DNA from 4 places in the Roseobacter cerffii genome. Region 2 is predicted to be linked to each of the others. Evidence: riboswitches for the same ligand, from Rfam matches in the RefSeq annotation. Region 2 holds a riboswitch; each other region holds the start of a gene.
What was found. A riboswitch is a leader RNA that binds a small molecule or an ion and turns the genes downstream of it on or off. The one in region 2 is predicted to bind cobalamin.
Positions count from the first base shown of each region.

Region 1: it holds a riboswitch for cobalamin, as region 2 does, so the genes downstream of both, ACVC7O_RS07495 (DUF1636 family protein) here and ACVC7O_RS22270 (BLUF domain-containing protein) in region 2, are expected to answer to the same signal.
Region 3: it holds a riboswitch for cobalamin, as region 2 does, so the genes downstream of both, ACVC7O_RS22710 (energy-coupling factor ABC transporter permease) here and ACVC7O_RS22270 (BLUF domain-containing protein) in region 2, are expected to answer to the same signal.
Region 4: it holds a riboswitch for cobalamin, as region 2 does, so the genes downstream of both, ACVC7O_RS02005 (energy-coupling factor ABC transporter permease) here and ACVC7O_RS22270 (BLUF domain-containing protein) in region 2, are expected to answer to the same signal.

Region 1 is NZ_CM135757.1:1,524,939-1,529,144, reverse strand. It holds gene ACVC7O_RS07505 (aspartate/glutamate racemase family protein) at 1-188, shown strand, start outside; gene otnK (3-oxo-tetronate kinase) at 173-1,450, shown strand; cobalamin riboswitch at 1,633-1,845, shown strand; gene ACVC7O_RS07495 (DUF1636 family protein) at 1,967-2,374, shown strand; gene ACVC7O_RS07490 (ABC transporter ATP-binding protein) at 2,371-3,171, shown strand; gene ACVC7O_RS07485 (ABC transporter substrate-binding protein) at 3,168-4,103, shown strand; gene ACVC7O_RS07480 (FecCD family ABC transporter permease) at 4,108-4,206, shown strand, end outside.
Region 2 is NZ_JBTBYJ010000003.1:112,096-116,301, forward strand. It holds gene ACVC7O_RS22260 (metal ABC transporter permease) at 1-61, opposite strand, end outside; gene ACVC7O_RS22265 (metal ABC transporter ATP-binding protein) at 54-806, opposite strand; cobalamin riboswitch at 1,049-1,263, opposite strand; gene ACVC7O_RS22270 (BLUF domain-containing protein) at 1,331-2,443, opposite strand; cobalamin riboswitch at 2,544-2,752, opposite strand; gene ACVC7O_RS22275 (pyrophosphohydrolase domain-containing protein) at 2,793-3,188, opposite strand; gene nrdF (class 1b ribonucleoside-diphosphate reductase subunit beta) at 3,188-4,162, opposite strand; gene nrdE (class 1b ribonucleoside-diphosphate reductase subunit alpha) at 4,172-4,206, opposite strand, start outside.
Region 3 is NZ_JBTBYJ010000004.1:66,293-70,498, reverse strand. It holds gene ACVC7O_RS22720 (cytochrome c peroxidase) at 1-240, opposite strand, end outside; gene mntR (manganese-binding transcriptional regulator MntR) at 333-803, shown strand; gene ACVC7O_RS22710 (energy-coupling factor ABC transporter permease) at 843-1,520, opposite strand; cobalamin riboswitch at 1,567-1,761, opposite strand; partial or broken gene lspA (signal peptidase II) at 1,867-2,354, opposite strand; gene ACVC7O_RS22700 (DUF411 domain-containing protein) at 2,439-2,894, opposite strand; gene ACVC7O_RS22695 (M23 family metallopeptidase) at 2,898-4,052, opposite strand.
Region 4 is NZ_CM135757.1:413,870-418,075, forward strand. It holds gene ACVC7O_RS01995 (cobyrinate a,c-diamide synthase) at 1-987, shown strand, start outside; gene cobA (uroporphyrinogen-III C-methyltransferase) at 984-1,703, shown strand; cobalamin riboswitch at 1,741-1,920, shown strand; gene ACVC7O_RS02005 (energy-coupling factor ABC transporter permease) at 1,971-2,648, shown strand; gene cobF (precorrin-6A synthase (deacetylating)) at 2,709-3,452, shown strand; gene ACVC7O_RS02015 (metal ABC transporter substrate-binding protein) at 3,558-4,206, shown strand, end outside.

The DNA of each region.
Region 1 (4,206 bases), on a different replicon from region 2:
ATACCGCAGCTACGATCTCCGAGGCCGATGTCATCCTGCTCGCCCAGTTTTCCATGGCGGGTGCCACGGATGCGGTTCGCAAGCAGACACCCCTGCCCGTCTTGACGAGCCCGGACGCCGCCATCGCCGAGATGCGGCGGCGGGTGGATACGCAAAGACAAAGGCTTGGCAAATGCAAATCGGCGTGATCGCGGATGATTTCACCGGGGCGAGCGACATCGCGAACACGCTCGCGCAGGGCGTAGCCCCGGACGGCGGGCTCCGGACCGCGCAGTTTGCCGGCATTCCCGACGGGTCGGCGCCGGATCAGATCGAAGCTGGGGTGATTTCGCTTAAGAGCCGGACGGCAACGCGCGAGGCTGCGGTCCGCGACAGCCTCGCCGCGCTCGATTGGCTGCTCGCCCAAGGCTGCAAGCAGATCGTGTTCAAGTATTGCTCGACCTTCGACTCGACACAGGAGGGCAATATCGGTCCCGTCGCCGAAGCGCTGGCCCGGGCGCTCGATGCACAGCAGGTGGTTTTCTGCCCCGCCTTCCCCGCAACCGGGCGCACAGTCTATCAAGGCCACCTCTTCGTACACGACAGGCTGCTGAACCAATCCGGGATGGAGCATCACCCTCTGACCCCGATGACCGATCCGGACATCCGGCGCTGGCTCCAGTTTCAAACGACCGAAAGCATCGGCCATCTGCCACTCGAGGTGGTCGCGCAGGGCCCCGCAGCGATCAGGACAGCGCTCGAGGCATCGGACCACCGGTTTCTCGTCGCCGACGCGATTTCCGACGACAACCTCATGGATTTGGGCGCAGCGCTCAAGGATGCACCGCTGGTGACCGGCGGGTCGGGCATTGCGCGAGGCCTGCCCCGCAACGTGATCGGAGCGGGCATAGTCGACCGCGCACCAACGGCCTACACAGGCGTATCCGGCCCCGAAGCGATCCTCGCTGGGTCATGCTCGGGCGCCACTCGCGGCCAGGTCGCGGCACATGCGAAGGCGCATCCAACTCTCGCCATTGACGTAGAAGGCGTCATGGCCGGTGACATCACTGTCGAGACACTGCTGGGGTTCTTTGCGGAAAACACAGGGCGCGCACCGCTCGCCTACTCCTCGGCCACACCGGCCAAGGTCAACGCGATGCAGGCCAAGTTCGGCAGCGAGACACTCGCCGCGACGCTTGACGCGCTCTTCGCCGACACCGCGCGCACACTCGTTCGGTCCGGCTATCGCAGGCTGGTGGTTGCGGGTGGGGAGACCTCGGGCGCGGTGGCGCAATCCGTCGCCGCAGCGATGGGTGCATCCGCGATGACGCTGGGCCCAGAGATCGACCCCGGCGTTCCGGTACTGACCGTTGGAGAGGCCGCCCCTGTCGCACTTGCGCTCAAATCCGGCAACTTCGGCGCAGCTGACTTCTTTGCGAAGGCCCTGCGGGTGATGGAAAGCGGGACATGACGCCAAGGAAGGGGGGGCGCGCCGATAGGAGCCGCCCGCCCGCAACCTGCGCCATCTCGGTCTCGCGCGACTGGGTGCTCTGAAACCGAGGCGACCACGGCCAAACCTGAAGACGCGTCCCCCCTTTTCGTTCAATTCAGCGGTTCGTGTCGCTTTGTCCCTTGACCGCACCGGTCAAGGGCGATTTGGTCAAGGGCGATGGTTCTCAACGGCCAAAGGCCAAAGAGATGAAAAGGGAACGCGGTGCGGCGCCACCACATGCGCCAAGTCCGCGACTGCCCCCGCAACTGTGAGCGGCGAGCGACCCCGACAGGACCACTGGGCCACCAACCCGGGAAGGTTCGGGAGAGCGACGACCCGCAAGTCAGGAGACCTGCCATCACGGGCGCAGTGCTGCGTCTGTATTTCAACTCGATGCAGGCGGGGTGCCTGGTCAGGAGCTTATGATGAAACCACGGCCAACCCCGTGCACATATACCTCTGTTCGGCGCACCCTCCCCGGAGATGGAGACGCCGATGGACGAGCCACGAGAGCACCGGATCACAATCTGCACGTCGTGCCGCCACAAAGGGTCAGCGTGCCGCCCGGGCTATGAGCTGATAGAACGACTGCGGGCCGCCATCGCGGCTGCGGGAGACGCGGTGTCGGACAGCTTCGAGATTTCCGGCGTCGCCTGCATGGCAGGCTGCGACCGCCCCTGCACCGTCGCCTATCACGGCACACGCAAGGCGACCTATCTCTTCGGCGACATCGACCCGGACACGGACATTGATGATCTGATCCACTTTGCGCATCAGTACGGCGCCCTTCAGGATGGCTGGTGCTCCTCGGTCGATCGCCCCGGAAAGCTCCGCACCACCACGCTCGCCCGTGTGCCCGCCGCGGTACTTGCCATCGAAGACTGCAAAGTGCGCGCCTCGTGAGCGCCGCGCGCCTCGACGTCACCGACCTCTCCTGGACACCGGCGCGCATGCGCGGCCCGGCGCTGCACCCGTTGAGCTTTCATGTGGGCGCGGGGCGCGTGCTCGGGGTCATGGGCCCCAACGGCGCTGGCAAGACCACGCTTTTGCGGATGCTCTACCGCTTCCAGCGTCCGGGGAGCGGCACGGTGCGCGTCGATGGTGATGACATCTGGCATCTGCCACCCCGCATGGTGGCAAAGCGGGTCGCTGCGGTGCTGCAGGAGCAACCGACGGATTTTGCGCTCACTGTGCGGGAAATCGTCGCCCTCGGGCGAGTGCCTTACCGCCAAGGGTTCGGCAGCAGCGGCGGTGCGCAAGAGGCGAAAAAGATTGACGCGGCGCTCGATCGGTTGAGCCTCGCGGGGTTCGCAGACCGCCATCTCGGCACGCTCTCTGGCGGCGAACGCCAACGCGTGATGGTTGCCCGGGCCCTGGCGCAGGAGCCTCGCTTGCTGATCCTTGACGAACCCACAAACCACCTCGATATCCGCCACCAGTTGGAAGTGCTGGAGCTGATCCGCGATTTGCCTCTGACGATTGTCACGTCGCTGCACGATCTGAACATCGCAGCGGGTGTCTGCGATGACATTCTCCTGCTGAAGTCCGGTCACGCCCTCGGCTTCGGCACCCCCGAAACCGTGCTCTCCGAAACCGCCGTCTCCGGCGCATTCCAGATCCAGGCCAGGCGCGAACGTCTCGCGCCCAGCGACACCGACCACCTCACATTCCACCTGCATGACGAAAGGACCTTGCTATGAAGTCCCCCTTCCTGGGCGTGACCGCCCTGTTGCTCGCCGCAGGCACAGCCTCGGCAGAAACCACCGTGCAAAGCTGTAACCGGTCCGTCACCTTCGACGCCCCACCCGAGCGGGCGATTTCGAACGACGTGAACCTGACCGAGATGATGCTGGTGCTCGGCCTTGCCGACCGCATGGTGGGCTACACCGGCATCTCGGGTTGGAAAACGCTCGACGAGGAGATGCGCGCTGGCATCGACGAACTGCCCGAACTCTCGGCCAAGTACCCCTCCAAGGAGGTGCTTGTGGGGGCGGACGCGGATTTCTTCTTCGCCGGCTGGAACTATGGCATGAAAGTCGGTGGCGAGGTCACGCCCGAGACGCTGGAGCCCTTCGGCATCAAGGTCTACGAGCTCACCGAGAGCTGCACCCATATCATGCAGAAGGACAAGGCCAGCATCGAGGATATGTATGCGGATCTGATGAACCTCGGTCGCATCTTCAACATCGAAGCCCGTGCCACGGCGCTGGTCGATGGCTATCGTGCCGAACTTGCCAGCTTTACGGACCTTCTCGACACCGGCGCGCCCCTGCGTGTCTTCGTTTATGACAGCGGCGAAGACGCGCCCTTCACCGCGGGCCGCTACGCCATGCCCACCGCGCTGATCGAGGCCGCCGGTGGGGTCAACGTCATGGATGATTTCGAGAAAAGCTGGGCCACCGTCACATGGGAAGAAGTGGTCGAGCGGAACCCGGAAGTCATCGTGATCGTGAACTACGGCGAGGTGACCGCCGAACAGAAGCGCGCCTTCATGATGTCGAACCCCGCTTTCGCGGATCTTGACGCTGTCAAGAACGACCGCTTCGTCACGCTGGAATACGTCGAAGCCACACCTGGCCCCCGCAACATCCAGGCCGTCAAGACCCTCGCGCGGGCGTTCTGGGGCGAATGACACCATGACGGACAGCACGGCTGGCCACCGCCGCGCACCGCGCCTCTTCAGGCAGGCGGCGTTGCCGCTCGGCGGGCTGGCCCTGCTTCTTGTGTCGCTCTCG
Region 2 (4,206 bases):
TCGCAACGAATGCGCGCTGCATGAAGGCGAAACTCCACATCTCAGAGAAGAGCTCAAACATGCGCGGCTTCCTCCCGAGAGGCGCGGAACATCCAAGATACCTGGCTTTTGGAGAGGTAGTTCTGCGCAACAAGGCGCTCTGGCGTCAGGATCGCATCGACTGCACCATGGCAGGCCTCACCATTCCCAAGGAGCAATGCGTTGTCGCAATGATCTAGGACCGATGAAAGATCATGGACGACCAACACAACAGCGCGGCCCTCATCCCGCCAACGGTCTATGAGCGACAACAGATGCGCCTCAGTGGTTTGGTCCACTGCCGCAAAGGGCTCATCGAGCAGGATGAGAGGAGCATCCTGCATGATCACGCGCGCGAAAAGCGCACGTTGCAATTGCCCGCCAGACAACGTGTGCAAGGACCGATCCGCGATATCCAATACGCCTGCTGCATCCATTGCCGATGCAACTTTGGCGGTCGTCTCGCGATCCAGACGACCGCCAAGGCCAAAGCCTTTCCAGGCCCCCATTGCCACCAAATCACGCACCCGCAGCGGAAAGCGGCGATCAAACTCCGTCATCTGGGCGAGATATCCGATCTCTTTGGGTGCTCCAGCAGGCCAGCTGAGTTTGCCAGAAAGCGGGGCCATCAGCCCAAGAAGCATTTTAACGAAAGTGCTTTTTCCAGAGCCATTTGAACCCAATATGGCCAACGTGGAGCCGCGCTCTACATCCATCGACAACCCCCTGAATAATGTCAGCTCAGGGTATCCAAGTGCCAAGTTACGGATTTCCAAGACTGCTGACATCTACAGCACCGCCCAAATGCCGAACCAAAGGAATGCGGACACTGCCAGAGCACCGCCGATCAATGATGCAGTGCTCAAGCCGGTCAGGCAGAAGCCTTGCCGGTATGGCGCTAGCTCATGCTGTTCTGGGTCATTTGCCTCACGCATCGCGGCCTCCGCTGCGGCGGGGGCAATGAGATACGTCGATGTAGGTACGCAGTCGCGTCGAACATGTTGCCTCTCTCCAGGACACCCCGCCTGGGTCAGTTACACTTGCGATGGCAGGTCTCCTGACTTGCGGATCAACGCTCTCCCGAACCTTCCCAGGCGCATGCCCAGTGGTCTTTGTCGGGGTCGCTCACCGCCTACAGTTGCGGGGGCAGTCACGGATTTGGCGCCTTTTGGCTACACCGCACCGTGTTCCCATTTCATCTCGCCGACTCAGTTGTCTTTGAGAACCATCAACAGCAAGTAACGCTTTCCGAATGAAGTCGTCAATGATCCGGAACCATCGAAACCAGAGAGAATTTCGCGTGTTACGAAATCTAGTTGCCAAACTCGTCTTGCTGTGACGAAAGAACTGTCAACGCTTTCAGCGCCAGCCATTCCACGTCACCCGCGCGCAAAGTGCAAGAGTCCCGACCAAAACCAACGCGCGCAGGGCATTCGCAAATAGGACCGGAGGAGCGTCCGCCCACAAGAATTGGAAGGTCAGGGAAGCGCGCGTGGACCCGTTCGGCAAACGCATTTGATCGCTCTTGTTCCCCGGCGAGGTCAGCACGGGAACCGGTGACAACAACTGCGGTTGGCGAAGACCGCGAGATCGCTTCGAAGGTCGTTTCTGCATCAGCTTCCAGTACAACACTGACCGAAGTTCCGGTAGCTCGAAGCAAGTCCGCTTTGACGATCGCTCCGATGATTTCGCGGCTTCCCGGCGGGACGACAATGGATGTGCTGTGACGTGTACCAACAGGGTCTGGCACACGACCAGAGCGCTGCCAGAGACCGTTCAGGTTCGCAAGCCCAATCGATATCTGGGCGGAAGACCAGATGTCTTGCCGCCAGCCCTGCGAGAAGGCCTCGCATACATCGTCGACCAGCTGAGCGCGGCGGCGCACGCCCGTTAGTGCATGGCTCGGTAGAACAGTCACCATGCCCGGTTCATTGGCAACCAAGCTTTCTGCTAAGGCAGCAGCTCGGTCGGACCAGATCGCGACATCGAACGTGGCCTTTCGATAGCTCTCGGCGGCCTGATCAAAGGCGATCGTCGCGCGGTCCATGTCATAGGGCGGCGCGCTCACCAATTGCGCATTCGGCAACTTTGTCAGTGATTGGTCCGCCAATTGCATCGGCCAGCGTGCGAAGCGCCGCTTTGGCATCCAACCGGCGCTGAGGATTGTGACGTCGGTGTGTCTGGTGTCCTGTGAAATCCTTGACATGAGACCGCAGACATCAGCCGCGAGACCTTCCAACCATTGCAGGAAAACGCCTTCTCCCAAGAAAAGAACGCCTGAAACACGACGTCTCCGATTGTTTGCCGCGGCAGCGTCGGTCAGAGAAACGACTGAAGTGTGTGTCATCTTTCGAACCGGACGGCTCGCATAGGCCAGACGGAACACGCGACCGTCGTCGGGCACTGGTACCGCAACATGTTCCATCCGCAGTCCCTCACGGGGGACGGGGGCAGCAGGTCCATTGACGAATGCAGCCGTGGGTTTGGCGGCGTGCAGGTCTCAAGCCCACCGGTGCACCCCGCCCGGTCAAACGTGTCAGATGGCAGGTCTCCTGGCTCGCGGGTCGACGTTTTTCCGGACCTTCCCGAGCATCCCGCCCAGTGGTTCTACCGGTGTCACTCGCCGCTCACAGTTGCGGGGGCAGCCGCGGATTTGCCAAATGGGCGCACCGCGTTCCCTTTTCAGGCAGCCTCCACGACACGAAGCCTGCACACCATCATGGCCATTATGAACCGGAACTCAGATGTGTAAAGAAAAACTTACAGGCTGCATGTCAGCTTGCAACTTTCGCCTCGAGTAAGCGTGCGAGGTCAGGCTGCTGAAACCCCGGCCCCTTCAGGACTTTGCCATCGTCCCGCAGAACGGGGCGGCCATCGGCCCCCAGCTTGGACATGTTGGAGGAATGCACCTCTGCCATCGCGTCTTGCTTAAGCTGGTGCAGGCCGAACTCGAGAAACGTGCCGTCGAGCACATACTGGATGTCGCAAAGCGCATCGAGCGCTTCGACCAGATCGCCCGCTTCAACGGCCGCACGCAGTTCGGCAACTTCCTCTTCCAGGATATCGAGCCGCATCTGCGCCCGGTGCTTTGGGATCGTGGGCGCATCCTCGACAGGCACGTCAAACGCCTCGTGCCATTCGCGGACAATCGCAAGGGTGTCGCGCGCCATCAGAAATCCCAATCCTCGTCTTCGGTAGCGACTGCTTTGCCGATGACATAGGACGATCCCGAACCAGAGAAGAAATCGTGGTTCTCACTGTCGGGGCTGAGCGCGGCGAGGATGGCTGGGTTCACCTCGCAGGCGGCATCCGGGAACAGCGCCTCGTAGCCGAGGTTTTGCAGCGCCTTGTTGGCGTTGTAATGAAGGAAGGCTTTGACATCTTCGGTTAGGCCGAGCCCGTCATAGAGTTCCTCGGTATAGCGCGCTTCGATTTCGTAAAGGTCGAACATCAGGGCAAAAGCAAATTCCTTGAGCTCTGTGCGGTCCGCCTCGGGCAGCCTTTCCTGCGCGCGCTGGAATTTGTAGCCGATGTAGTAGCCGTGGATCGCCTCATCGCGAATGATCAGGCGAATGAGGTCAGCCGTGTTCGTGAGCTTTGCACGGCTGGACCAGTACATGGGCAGATAGAAGCCCGAATAGAACAGGAAGCTTTCGAGGAAAACGCTTGCGATCTTGCGCTTCAGTGGGTCACCTGCGCTGTCGTATTTGTCGAGGATCAGCCGCGCTTTTTCCTGCAGATGCGGGTTTTCTTCGGACCAGCGGAAGGCCTCGTCCACCTCTTTGGTCTGGCACAGCGTCGAAAAGACTGACGAATAGCTGCGGGCGTGGACAGATTCCATGAAGGCGATGTTGGTCAGCACAGCCTCTTCATGGGGGGTCTGCACGTCCTTCATCATCGCAGGCGCACCCACGGCGCCCTGGATCGTGTCGAGCAGTGTGAGGCCGGTGAAGACGCGGATGGTGAGCTGCTGTTCTTCCGGGCGGAGCGTCGCCCAGCTTTGCACGTCATTCGACAGCGGCACCTTTTCGGGCAGCCAGAAATTGACCGTGAGCCGGTTCCAGACCTCAAGGTCCTTGTCGTCCTGCAAGCGGTTCCAGTTGATCGCGCGGGGGATGGTGCGGGTCTCGACGATATCCTTCATAGTGTCACCTCAAAGCGTGCAGGAAACGCAGCCTTGCACTTCCG
Region 3 (4,206 bases), on a different replicon from region 2:
CGCGTTCAACCATGCAAGCGCGCCCAAGGGAAACTCTGAGTTGTGATATGGATCGGACCAGGCAGCTTCGACCTGGCCCCAGGGGATTGGCTCCAGATTGCCCAGAAACAGCGTGAGCCGGTAAGCGGCCGCCTCTGGCAACCAAGGGGCTTCCCTTGCCGGCGTTGCATGGGCTGGCCCAAGTGCGCCGATTACACCAATCCACGCCGCAGCCAGCAAGCCAAAGAACTTTCCAATCACTATGGCCTCCAGTCTAAAAGTTAGCCGTGTCTAAATTATCTACCCAAAGCAAACAAGTTGTCAATTGTTCAGGGAGAAGGCAAAGTCCGGATATGACGAAGCCGCAATCACATGACAGTGAAACCATTCAACCCGTGGAACGGGCTCCGGAAGCGCAGGCGGAAGGTTTTGCGATCGTGCGCCAAGCGCATGAAAGCGAGATGGCAGAGGATTACGTCGAGCTGATTGCGGAGTTGATTGAAACCCGAGGAGAAGCGCGTCCTGTCGAAATTGCCGAACGATTGGGTGTGAAGCCCCCAACCGTCACGAAGAACATCTCGCGATTGAAATCGGCAGGTTTGGTGCAGCGTGAGCGCTACCGCGCAATTTTTCTGACTGAGCAGGGCCGGGCGTTGGCCGAGGCCTGTCGTAGACGGCACCGGATTGTGGTTGCATTCCTTCTAAGCCTCGGAATCGACGAGGAAACTGCAGAACGTGATGCGGAAGGCATCGAACATCATGTGAGCGACGAAACGCTGGCTGCCTTCGAAAAAGCTATTGGCAATACTACCCAAGAAGGCTGAGGCTGGTCAGTCGACCAGCCGCAGGATTTTCATTTAGGGTTACGCTGGACTAAACAACCGTTGTGTGAACAGACCGCGTTGCTTGGTGTCGCGCAGCAATTTTGCTCCCGCAAGGACGGCCAAGTCAGCCACTGGTTCCACCAGCACAACGAGCAAATAGGCCGCTCCGAAGCTGGCCACAGCAGACATGTTTTCAGCACCAAAGCCCTGACCATATAGTGCCCAGAAAGCGACCCATGCGATCACGCCACCTTGGTAGGCGAAAGACAGCTTGAGGACTTCACTGTAGTTGCAGTCAACAAAAGCCTTCTGTTCCGGAATGATGCGCTTGGCCAAAGCGTCAATGGCGAAGAGCGGGAAGAGCAACGTGGTGACGTTGACAAAGAACATGGGCATGTCGGTTGGCGCGAAGAACATACCTTGGACTAGCAAACCGCCTGCTAAGCCGACCGCTGCTGGTCCAGCGCCAAGAAGTAGCAGAATAGTTGTCCCTAGAATGAAGTGAACTTCCGAGATGCCAACGGCAAAGTGCGGGAAGACTTCGAAAAACAGAAAAACCGCTGCGACAGCAAGAACGCTGCGGACGCCAAATGAGACAGCCGAGTGTGATTTCAGGTCGTCGGCTGCAAGTTTGAGGGAGTAACCCCCTGCAGCGGCTGCTGTGCCATAAGCGAGGACCATTTTTGCGCCGTCCACGACGCCGGGTTCAATGTGCATATCAAGTCTCCTTGCCGTCCTTCCTGACGACATTTAGTGCCGAACTTTCGGCGTTGCGTTGGCGGCAGGTCTCCTGGCTCGCGGTTCAACGCGCCCCCGGACCTTCCCAACACATGTGTCAGTGGTGCAGTTTCGGGCTTGCTCGCCGCTTACAGTTGCAGGGGCAGCCGAGGTTTCTCACCCCGTTCCCTTTTCAATCGAGCGCCCTAAACACTCGATCACCGCGAAAAATAGCTAGGCACAAATTCATTGGCTTCGTCAATGGAGCGGCTCTCTTGGACTTCAATTTTTCGAACCAGAGCATAGCGAAAGTTTGACACCGTCCAGTCAATAGACTGCCGTCAAATCACCTCCGCGGTTCGGTCCGACACCCATTCCACAACATCGGCGCGAGCAGAAGCAACCCGACACCGCCGACTACAAAAATGTCCGCCATGTTGAAGGCCGGCCAGTGCGCGGAGCCAAGGTAGAAATCGAGGAAATCCGTCACGGCCCGGAACCTGAGGCGGTCCACAACATTGCCGAGCGCGCCTCCGATGATCGAACCGTAGGCAATTGCTTCGATGCGGTTCCGTGTGCGAAGCATCATGGCAGCGAGCCAAGCACAGATGGCGAGTGCAAGGACCACAAGGCTCCACCACGGCGCACCTCCGAGAAGTCCAAAGGTCACGCCATCGTTGCGGTGGAACTAAGATCGAACCCTGGGACCACCGACACCCCGGCATTCAAGACGCTCGCATTTGATACGACGATAGCCTTCGTGACCTGATCGACCACGAAAGCTATGAGGGCGGCAAGGACCCCGATGGCTGGTTCTCCTTTGAACGCACGCATTGCGTCACCCAACCCAGACGTCGGCAATCAGCGCGAAGTTTGCGCCGTGGATTGTCAGACACATATGACCCATCCTGAACGTGCTCAGCTTTCTGGATAGCTCGCATAGACCGAAGTCGAACCATCCTCGTGGATCAAGTATACGTCGTAGGCCTCGCGGTCGTCTTCTGGCCCCATGCCGGGCGAGCCATAGGGCATCCCCGGAACGGCGAGGCCGACGGCGTCCGGTCGCTCATTGAGAAGGCGGTGGATGTCAGCGGCCGGGACATGGCCTTCGATCACGTAACCTTCGACGAGCGCGGTGTGGCAGGAGACCATGCGCTGCGGAACTCCGTTGTCGAGCTTGAAGCGAACGAGAAGGCCACCAAACATGTCCTGACCTGTTGGTGCGAAGCCGTTCTCTTCGAGATGATTCATCCAGGACAAACAGCAACCGCATCCATTGGTCTTGCGGACGTCAATTGGGGTTGCCTCCGCGAGAGCCTGCGCCGCTGGTAACAGGGCGAGCGTGATGGCAAGAGCTTGGGTCATGCGTTTCATGGGTCAGAGCCTTTCGGTTGTCGTTTCGGCAATCTCGCTGCCGAGGTTTTCATTCAGAAGCGCGCGCGCCTCGGCCAGACGCAATCGCGCGGCTGTATCATCCGCTTCGCTCTCAGCCGCTTCGGCAAGTCTGTCGTCAGAGAGGGGGTCAGTAGGGCGCCCATCCACGAGGACTTCGTAGTGCAGGTTCGGACCTGTCGCCGTGCCAGTCGCGCCGACGCGGCCGATCACATCCCCCGCTGCAACGCGTTGGCCTTGTGCCAGACCCTCCGGCACGGCGCTGAGATGCGCATAGCGAGTCATGGTGTCCGAGCCGTGGGCGATTTCGACTACGCGACCATAGCCGCCCCGCCAGCCGATAAAGCTGACCCGTCCCGGTGCCGTCGCTCGAACCGGCGTTCCGCTTGCCGCCGCGAAATCGACACCTGTGTGCATCCGGACATTGCCGTAGACCGGGTGCGTACGGCGGCCAAATACCGAGCTTAATCGCGCCCCTTCGACAGGCTGTGCAAAAACGCGGAGAACGGTGCCATCGACGTAGATCGTGGCCTGACCACTTCCGTTTTCCGGCCAGACAACCTCATAAAGTGCGCCGCCGATCTCCAGCGATGCAAAGGTCAGTTCCGGCTGGCCGATCCTGTCCTCGCCAACACGGGCCTCACGCCACAGTAGCCGAAGTGTTTCTCCGCCGGTCATCTCACGACGAAAGTCAACGGTTCCACCCAGCATCTGTGCCAGATCGACAGCGAAGCGGGCGGGCATTCGAGCGTCTTCGAGCGCGGCGAAAAGCGAGCTGTCGATCACCGCTTCGCCGGCCAATGTTATGAACTCGGGATCCGGGGTCACGACCTGCGTGGCTAACTCTTCGCCAAAGATCGCCTCGATCCGCACACCGTCCTCGACGGAGAGCGCGACGCTGCGCGGGCTGCCGTCCATCGTCGAGACAACGGTGACCGAGTGCCCCGGCCTAAGTCGCCTCAGATCATATTCCGCGCCGAGAGCCAGAGCGACCTCGGTACGATCGGTCGCTGAAAGACCTGCTTCTTCAAGAACGATGTCGAGCGTCTCGCCGGTGGCGATCTCGCGTGACCAGTTGGTGAGCGGAGGTTCTATCGTCGGTAAGAAAGTATCGGCCATCGCAACCTCCAGACGTGGCATCGACAGGACTGGTATTGCGGGCTCCGCCCGTGGTTGCGAAAACTGCGGTATTTCCCTTTCAACAGGCGCGGGAAGCGTGAGCTGGGGTGGTGACCATGTGGTTGCAGCAGCCAGACCTGGGGGAACCGGATCCTTTGACCAGATGTTCAATATT
Region 4 (4,206 bases), on a different replicon from region 2:
GCGCAACGCATGGGCTGGCCTGTGGTTCTGATCGTTGATGTGAGCGGGCAGGCGCAATCGGCGGCGGCGACCGCCTTGGGTTTTCAGACCTACAACCCCGATGTGCCCTTCGCGGGCGTGATCCTGAACCGATGTGCCTCTCCGCGCCACGAGCGTCTCGCGCGGCTGGGGATGGAGAACGCGGGGCTTAAGGTGCTGGGCGTCCTGCCGCGCCGTGGAGATCTGACATTGCCCGAGCGGCATCTCGGCCTGATCCAGGCGGTTGAGCATCCCGATCTCGATGCGGCCATTGCGGGGTACGCCGAGTTTCTGCGCGCGCATGTCGATGTTGCGGCGATCCGGCAGGCCGCGCGAGGCGGGGCCGCAGCCGTATCGGGAGCGGATTTACCAGAGCCACCCGCGCAGCGCATCGCCCTGGCGCAGGATGCGGCATTTTCCTTCACCTACCCGCATGTTCTGGAGGGGTGGCGCCGCGCGGGGGCGGAGGTTGTGCCGTTTTCACCCTTGGCTGACGAGGAGCCGGACCCTGCTGCGGATCTTGTCTGGCTGCCCGGCGGATACCCAGAGTTGCACGGTGCGACCCTGGCAGCCGCGACGCGGTTCAAAGCAGGTCTGCGGGCGCATGCTGCAAGCAAACCGGTGCATGGCGAGTGCGGTGGCTACATGGCGCTGGGGCAGGCGCTCATCGACAAGGAGGGCACGCGGCACGAGATGGCGGGTCTGCTTGGGCTCGTGACCAGCTTTGAAAAGCGGAAATTTCACCTCGGCTACCGCCGGGCTGTGTTGCACGCTGGCTTGCCCGGCCATCAACCTGGCGCAGCTCTGCGCGGGCACGAGTTTCACTACTCGACCATCCTCGATCAGCCCGACGCGCCGCTGGCCGACGTCGTGGATGCCGATGGAAACCCTGTGCCGGAAACCGGCTCTCGCCTCGGCAATGTGACCGGCACCTTCTTCCACCTGATCACCGCCGAGGAGCAGGCGTGACCGGTTTCGTCAGCTTTGTGGGCTCGGGACCGGGCGATCCTGAGCTGTTGACGTTGAAAGCCGTGGATCGTCTGAAACGGGCCGACGCAGTGCTGTTCGACGATCTCTCCTCCGGGCCGATCCTCAGCCATGCCCGCTCCGGGGCCGATCTGGTGGGGGTTGGGAAGCGGGCAGGGCGCCCCTCGCCGAAACAGCACCATGTCAGCCGCCTGCTGGTGGAATATGCCGAGATGGACCAGCGCGTGGTGCGGCTGAAATCGGGCGACAGCGGGCTCTTTGGGCGGCTGGAGGAGGAGTTGGTGGCCCTGCGCGAGGCTGGCGTCCCCTACGAGATCATCCCCGGCATCCCGTCGGCCTGTGCCGCTGCGGCTGCGGCGGGTATCCCGCTTACACGCCGGCTGACGGCGCGCCGGGTGCAGTTCGTCACGGGGCACGATGTCAGCGGGCAATTGCCGCAAGATCTCGACCTCAACGCCCTCGCAGACCCCACAGCCTCGACCGTTGTCTTCATGGGCAAGCGAACCTTTCCAAGGCTGCTCGATGCCCTTGCTGCACGGGGTCTGCCCGGCGACACCCCCGCGATCCTTGCCGAAAGCGTCAGCACACCGGATCAGAGCATCCGGCGCACCACCGTTTCTAAGCTGGCTGCGCAATTGGACCGCGAAATCAGCGACCAGCCAGCGTTGATCCTCTACGGGCCGTTCGCCGAGAGTTGAACGTCGCTTTTGCGCTTGTCCGCGCGCGCAGATCAAGGATACGACTGAAGCACGGTGCCACGACTTGTGGCTGAAAAGGGAACTGAGTGAAAGTCTCAGACTGCCCCCGCAACTGTAAGCGGTGAGCGCTCCGGATGATCCACTGGCCTCTTGGCTGGGAAGGACCGCAGCGCCTCGACCCGCAAGTCAGGAGACCTGCCGTAAAGCTCAAACCCGTGTGATCACGGATATTTATCCGCCGGAGGGGCGGGACAGAAAGGATCAATCATGCATATCGAACCCGGCGTCGTCGATGGGGCCAAGATGGCCTTTGCCTATGCAACCGCTGCAGGGGCTGCGGGCTATACCGCCAAACTCGCACTCCACGACCTCAAGATCCACAGTGCCGGCTCATTCGCGGTGCGGACCGTTTTGGCCGCCCTCGGCACCTTCATCTTTTTCGAGGTGTTGCCGCATTTCCCGGTGGGTGTCTCCGAGGTGCACTTCATTCTTGGCACCACGCTCTTCTTGCTGATGGGTGCGGCGCCGGCCGCGCTCGGCCTTGCGCTTGGCCTCCTGATTCAGGGGGCTTTCTTCGCACCGAGCGATCTGCCGATGTATTTCGTCAACGTCACGACTTTGCTGGTGCCGCTCTTCGCCATTTCGGCTTTGGCGCAGCGGTTCATCCCGGCGGATCGGGCCTATGTCGATCTGGCCTATGCTGACGTCTTCAAGCTGTCCGCCATGTATCAGGGTGGCGTTGTGGCCTGGGTCGCGTTCTGGGCGTTCTATGGCCAGGGATTCGGTGCCGAGACGGTCCAGTCGGTCTGGACCTTCGGAATTGCGTATCTTCTGGTGATCCTGATCGAACCAATTGCCGATCTGGCGGTGCTTGCGGGCGCCAAGGCGCTTCGGTCGGGCAAAGTCGAGGGTCTGTTCACAGCGCGTCTCTACGAAGGCGCGTAATCTAGGTAAGGCGCGGCCCGGACCCTGCGATGTGGTCCGGGCTTTCTTGTGGGTGACAATATGATCACTGAGCTCTGGCTGATTGGTATCGGCACCGGGTCACCGCATCACGTGACGGGTGAAGGATTGCAGGCCATCCGCGAGGCGCGGACAATCCTCGTACCACACAAGGGCTCTGGCAAAGATGATCTGGCCGAGCTGCGCTATCGCATCATCGAAGCTGCAGGCTCGACCGCGCAGGTCCTCCAGTTCGACTACCCCGAACGCGATCCCGCCTTGCCCTACGAGGAGCGCGTGACGCGGTGGCATGATGAGATCGCGGTGCGGTGGGCCCAGACGGCTGATCAGGCGGGTTCGGATGGGCCTGTGGCCCTGCTGGTCTGGGGCGATCCGTCGCTCTATGACAGCACGTTGCGCATCGCCGGACGTTTGATCCCACCGCCCACCATCCGTGTGGTGCCGGGTATTATGGCGATACAGGCTCTGACCGCAGCTCATGCGATCCCGCTCAACGACGTGAATGGGCCGATCCAGATCACCACCGGGCGCCGCCTGCGCGATGCAGGATGGCCCGAGGGCATAGATCGTCTTGTGGTCATGCTCGATGGCGAAGCAAGTTTTCAGGAGCTGACAGAGCCCAACCTCACGATCTGGTGGGGCGCCTACCTGGGCATGCCGGAACAGATTATCGCGGCGGGTCCGTTGGCAGAGGTCACGGACAAGATCCTCGATGCCCGCGCTGCTGCTCGGGCGCGGCATGGGTGGATCATGGACACCTATCTGCTCAGCAAAACCACGAACTGAACAGATTGTGCGTTGAGAACTTGAGAATCATTCTCAAATTACTTGACAGTTGCGAGTGATTTGCATTTACAGGTGGCAAGAGCTGTCTATGTCATGGAGAGTCTGATGCTAAGAAGAGTGATGCAATCAACGTCCGTCGCGGCGCTTGCCGCGGTTCTGGCGACCGCAGTCGCCGCGGATGAGAAGATGAAGGTGGTCACCACCTTTACCGTTCTGGCCGATATGGCATCAAACGTTGCGGGCGATGCGGCCGAGGTGGTCTCGATCACCAAGCCGGGCGCCGAGATCCACGGATACGAGCCGACGCCGCAGGATATCGTGCGGGCCTCGGATGCAGATCTGATCCTCTGGAACGGCATGAACCTTGAGCTGTGGTTTGAGCAGTTCCTCTCCAACATGGAGGATATCCCGTCGGTGACGCTTACGGATGGCATCGACCCGATTCCGATTGCTTCCGGATCCTATGAGGGCAAACCCAACCCTCACGCCTGGATGGGCTTGGATAACGCGCTGATCTACATCGACAATATCGTTGCTGCTTTTGTCGAGACCGACCCGGACAACGCCGAAACATACGAGCAGAACGGCGCGGCCTATAAAGACGCGCTGCGCGAGACCATCGAACCCCTTCGCGCAGCCGTTGCGGAGATCCCGGACAATCGGCGCTGGCTGGTGACCTGCGAAGGCGCGTTCAGCTATCTGGCGCGCGACTTCGGAATGAATGAGCTTTACCTCTGGCCGATGAACGCTGATC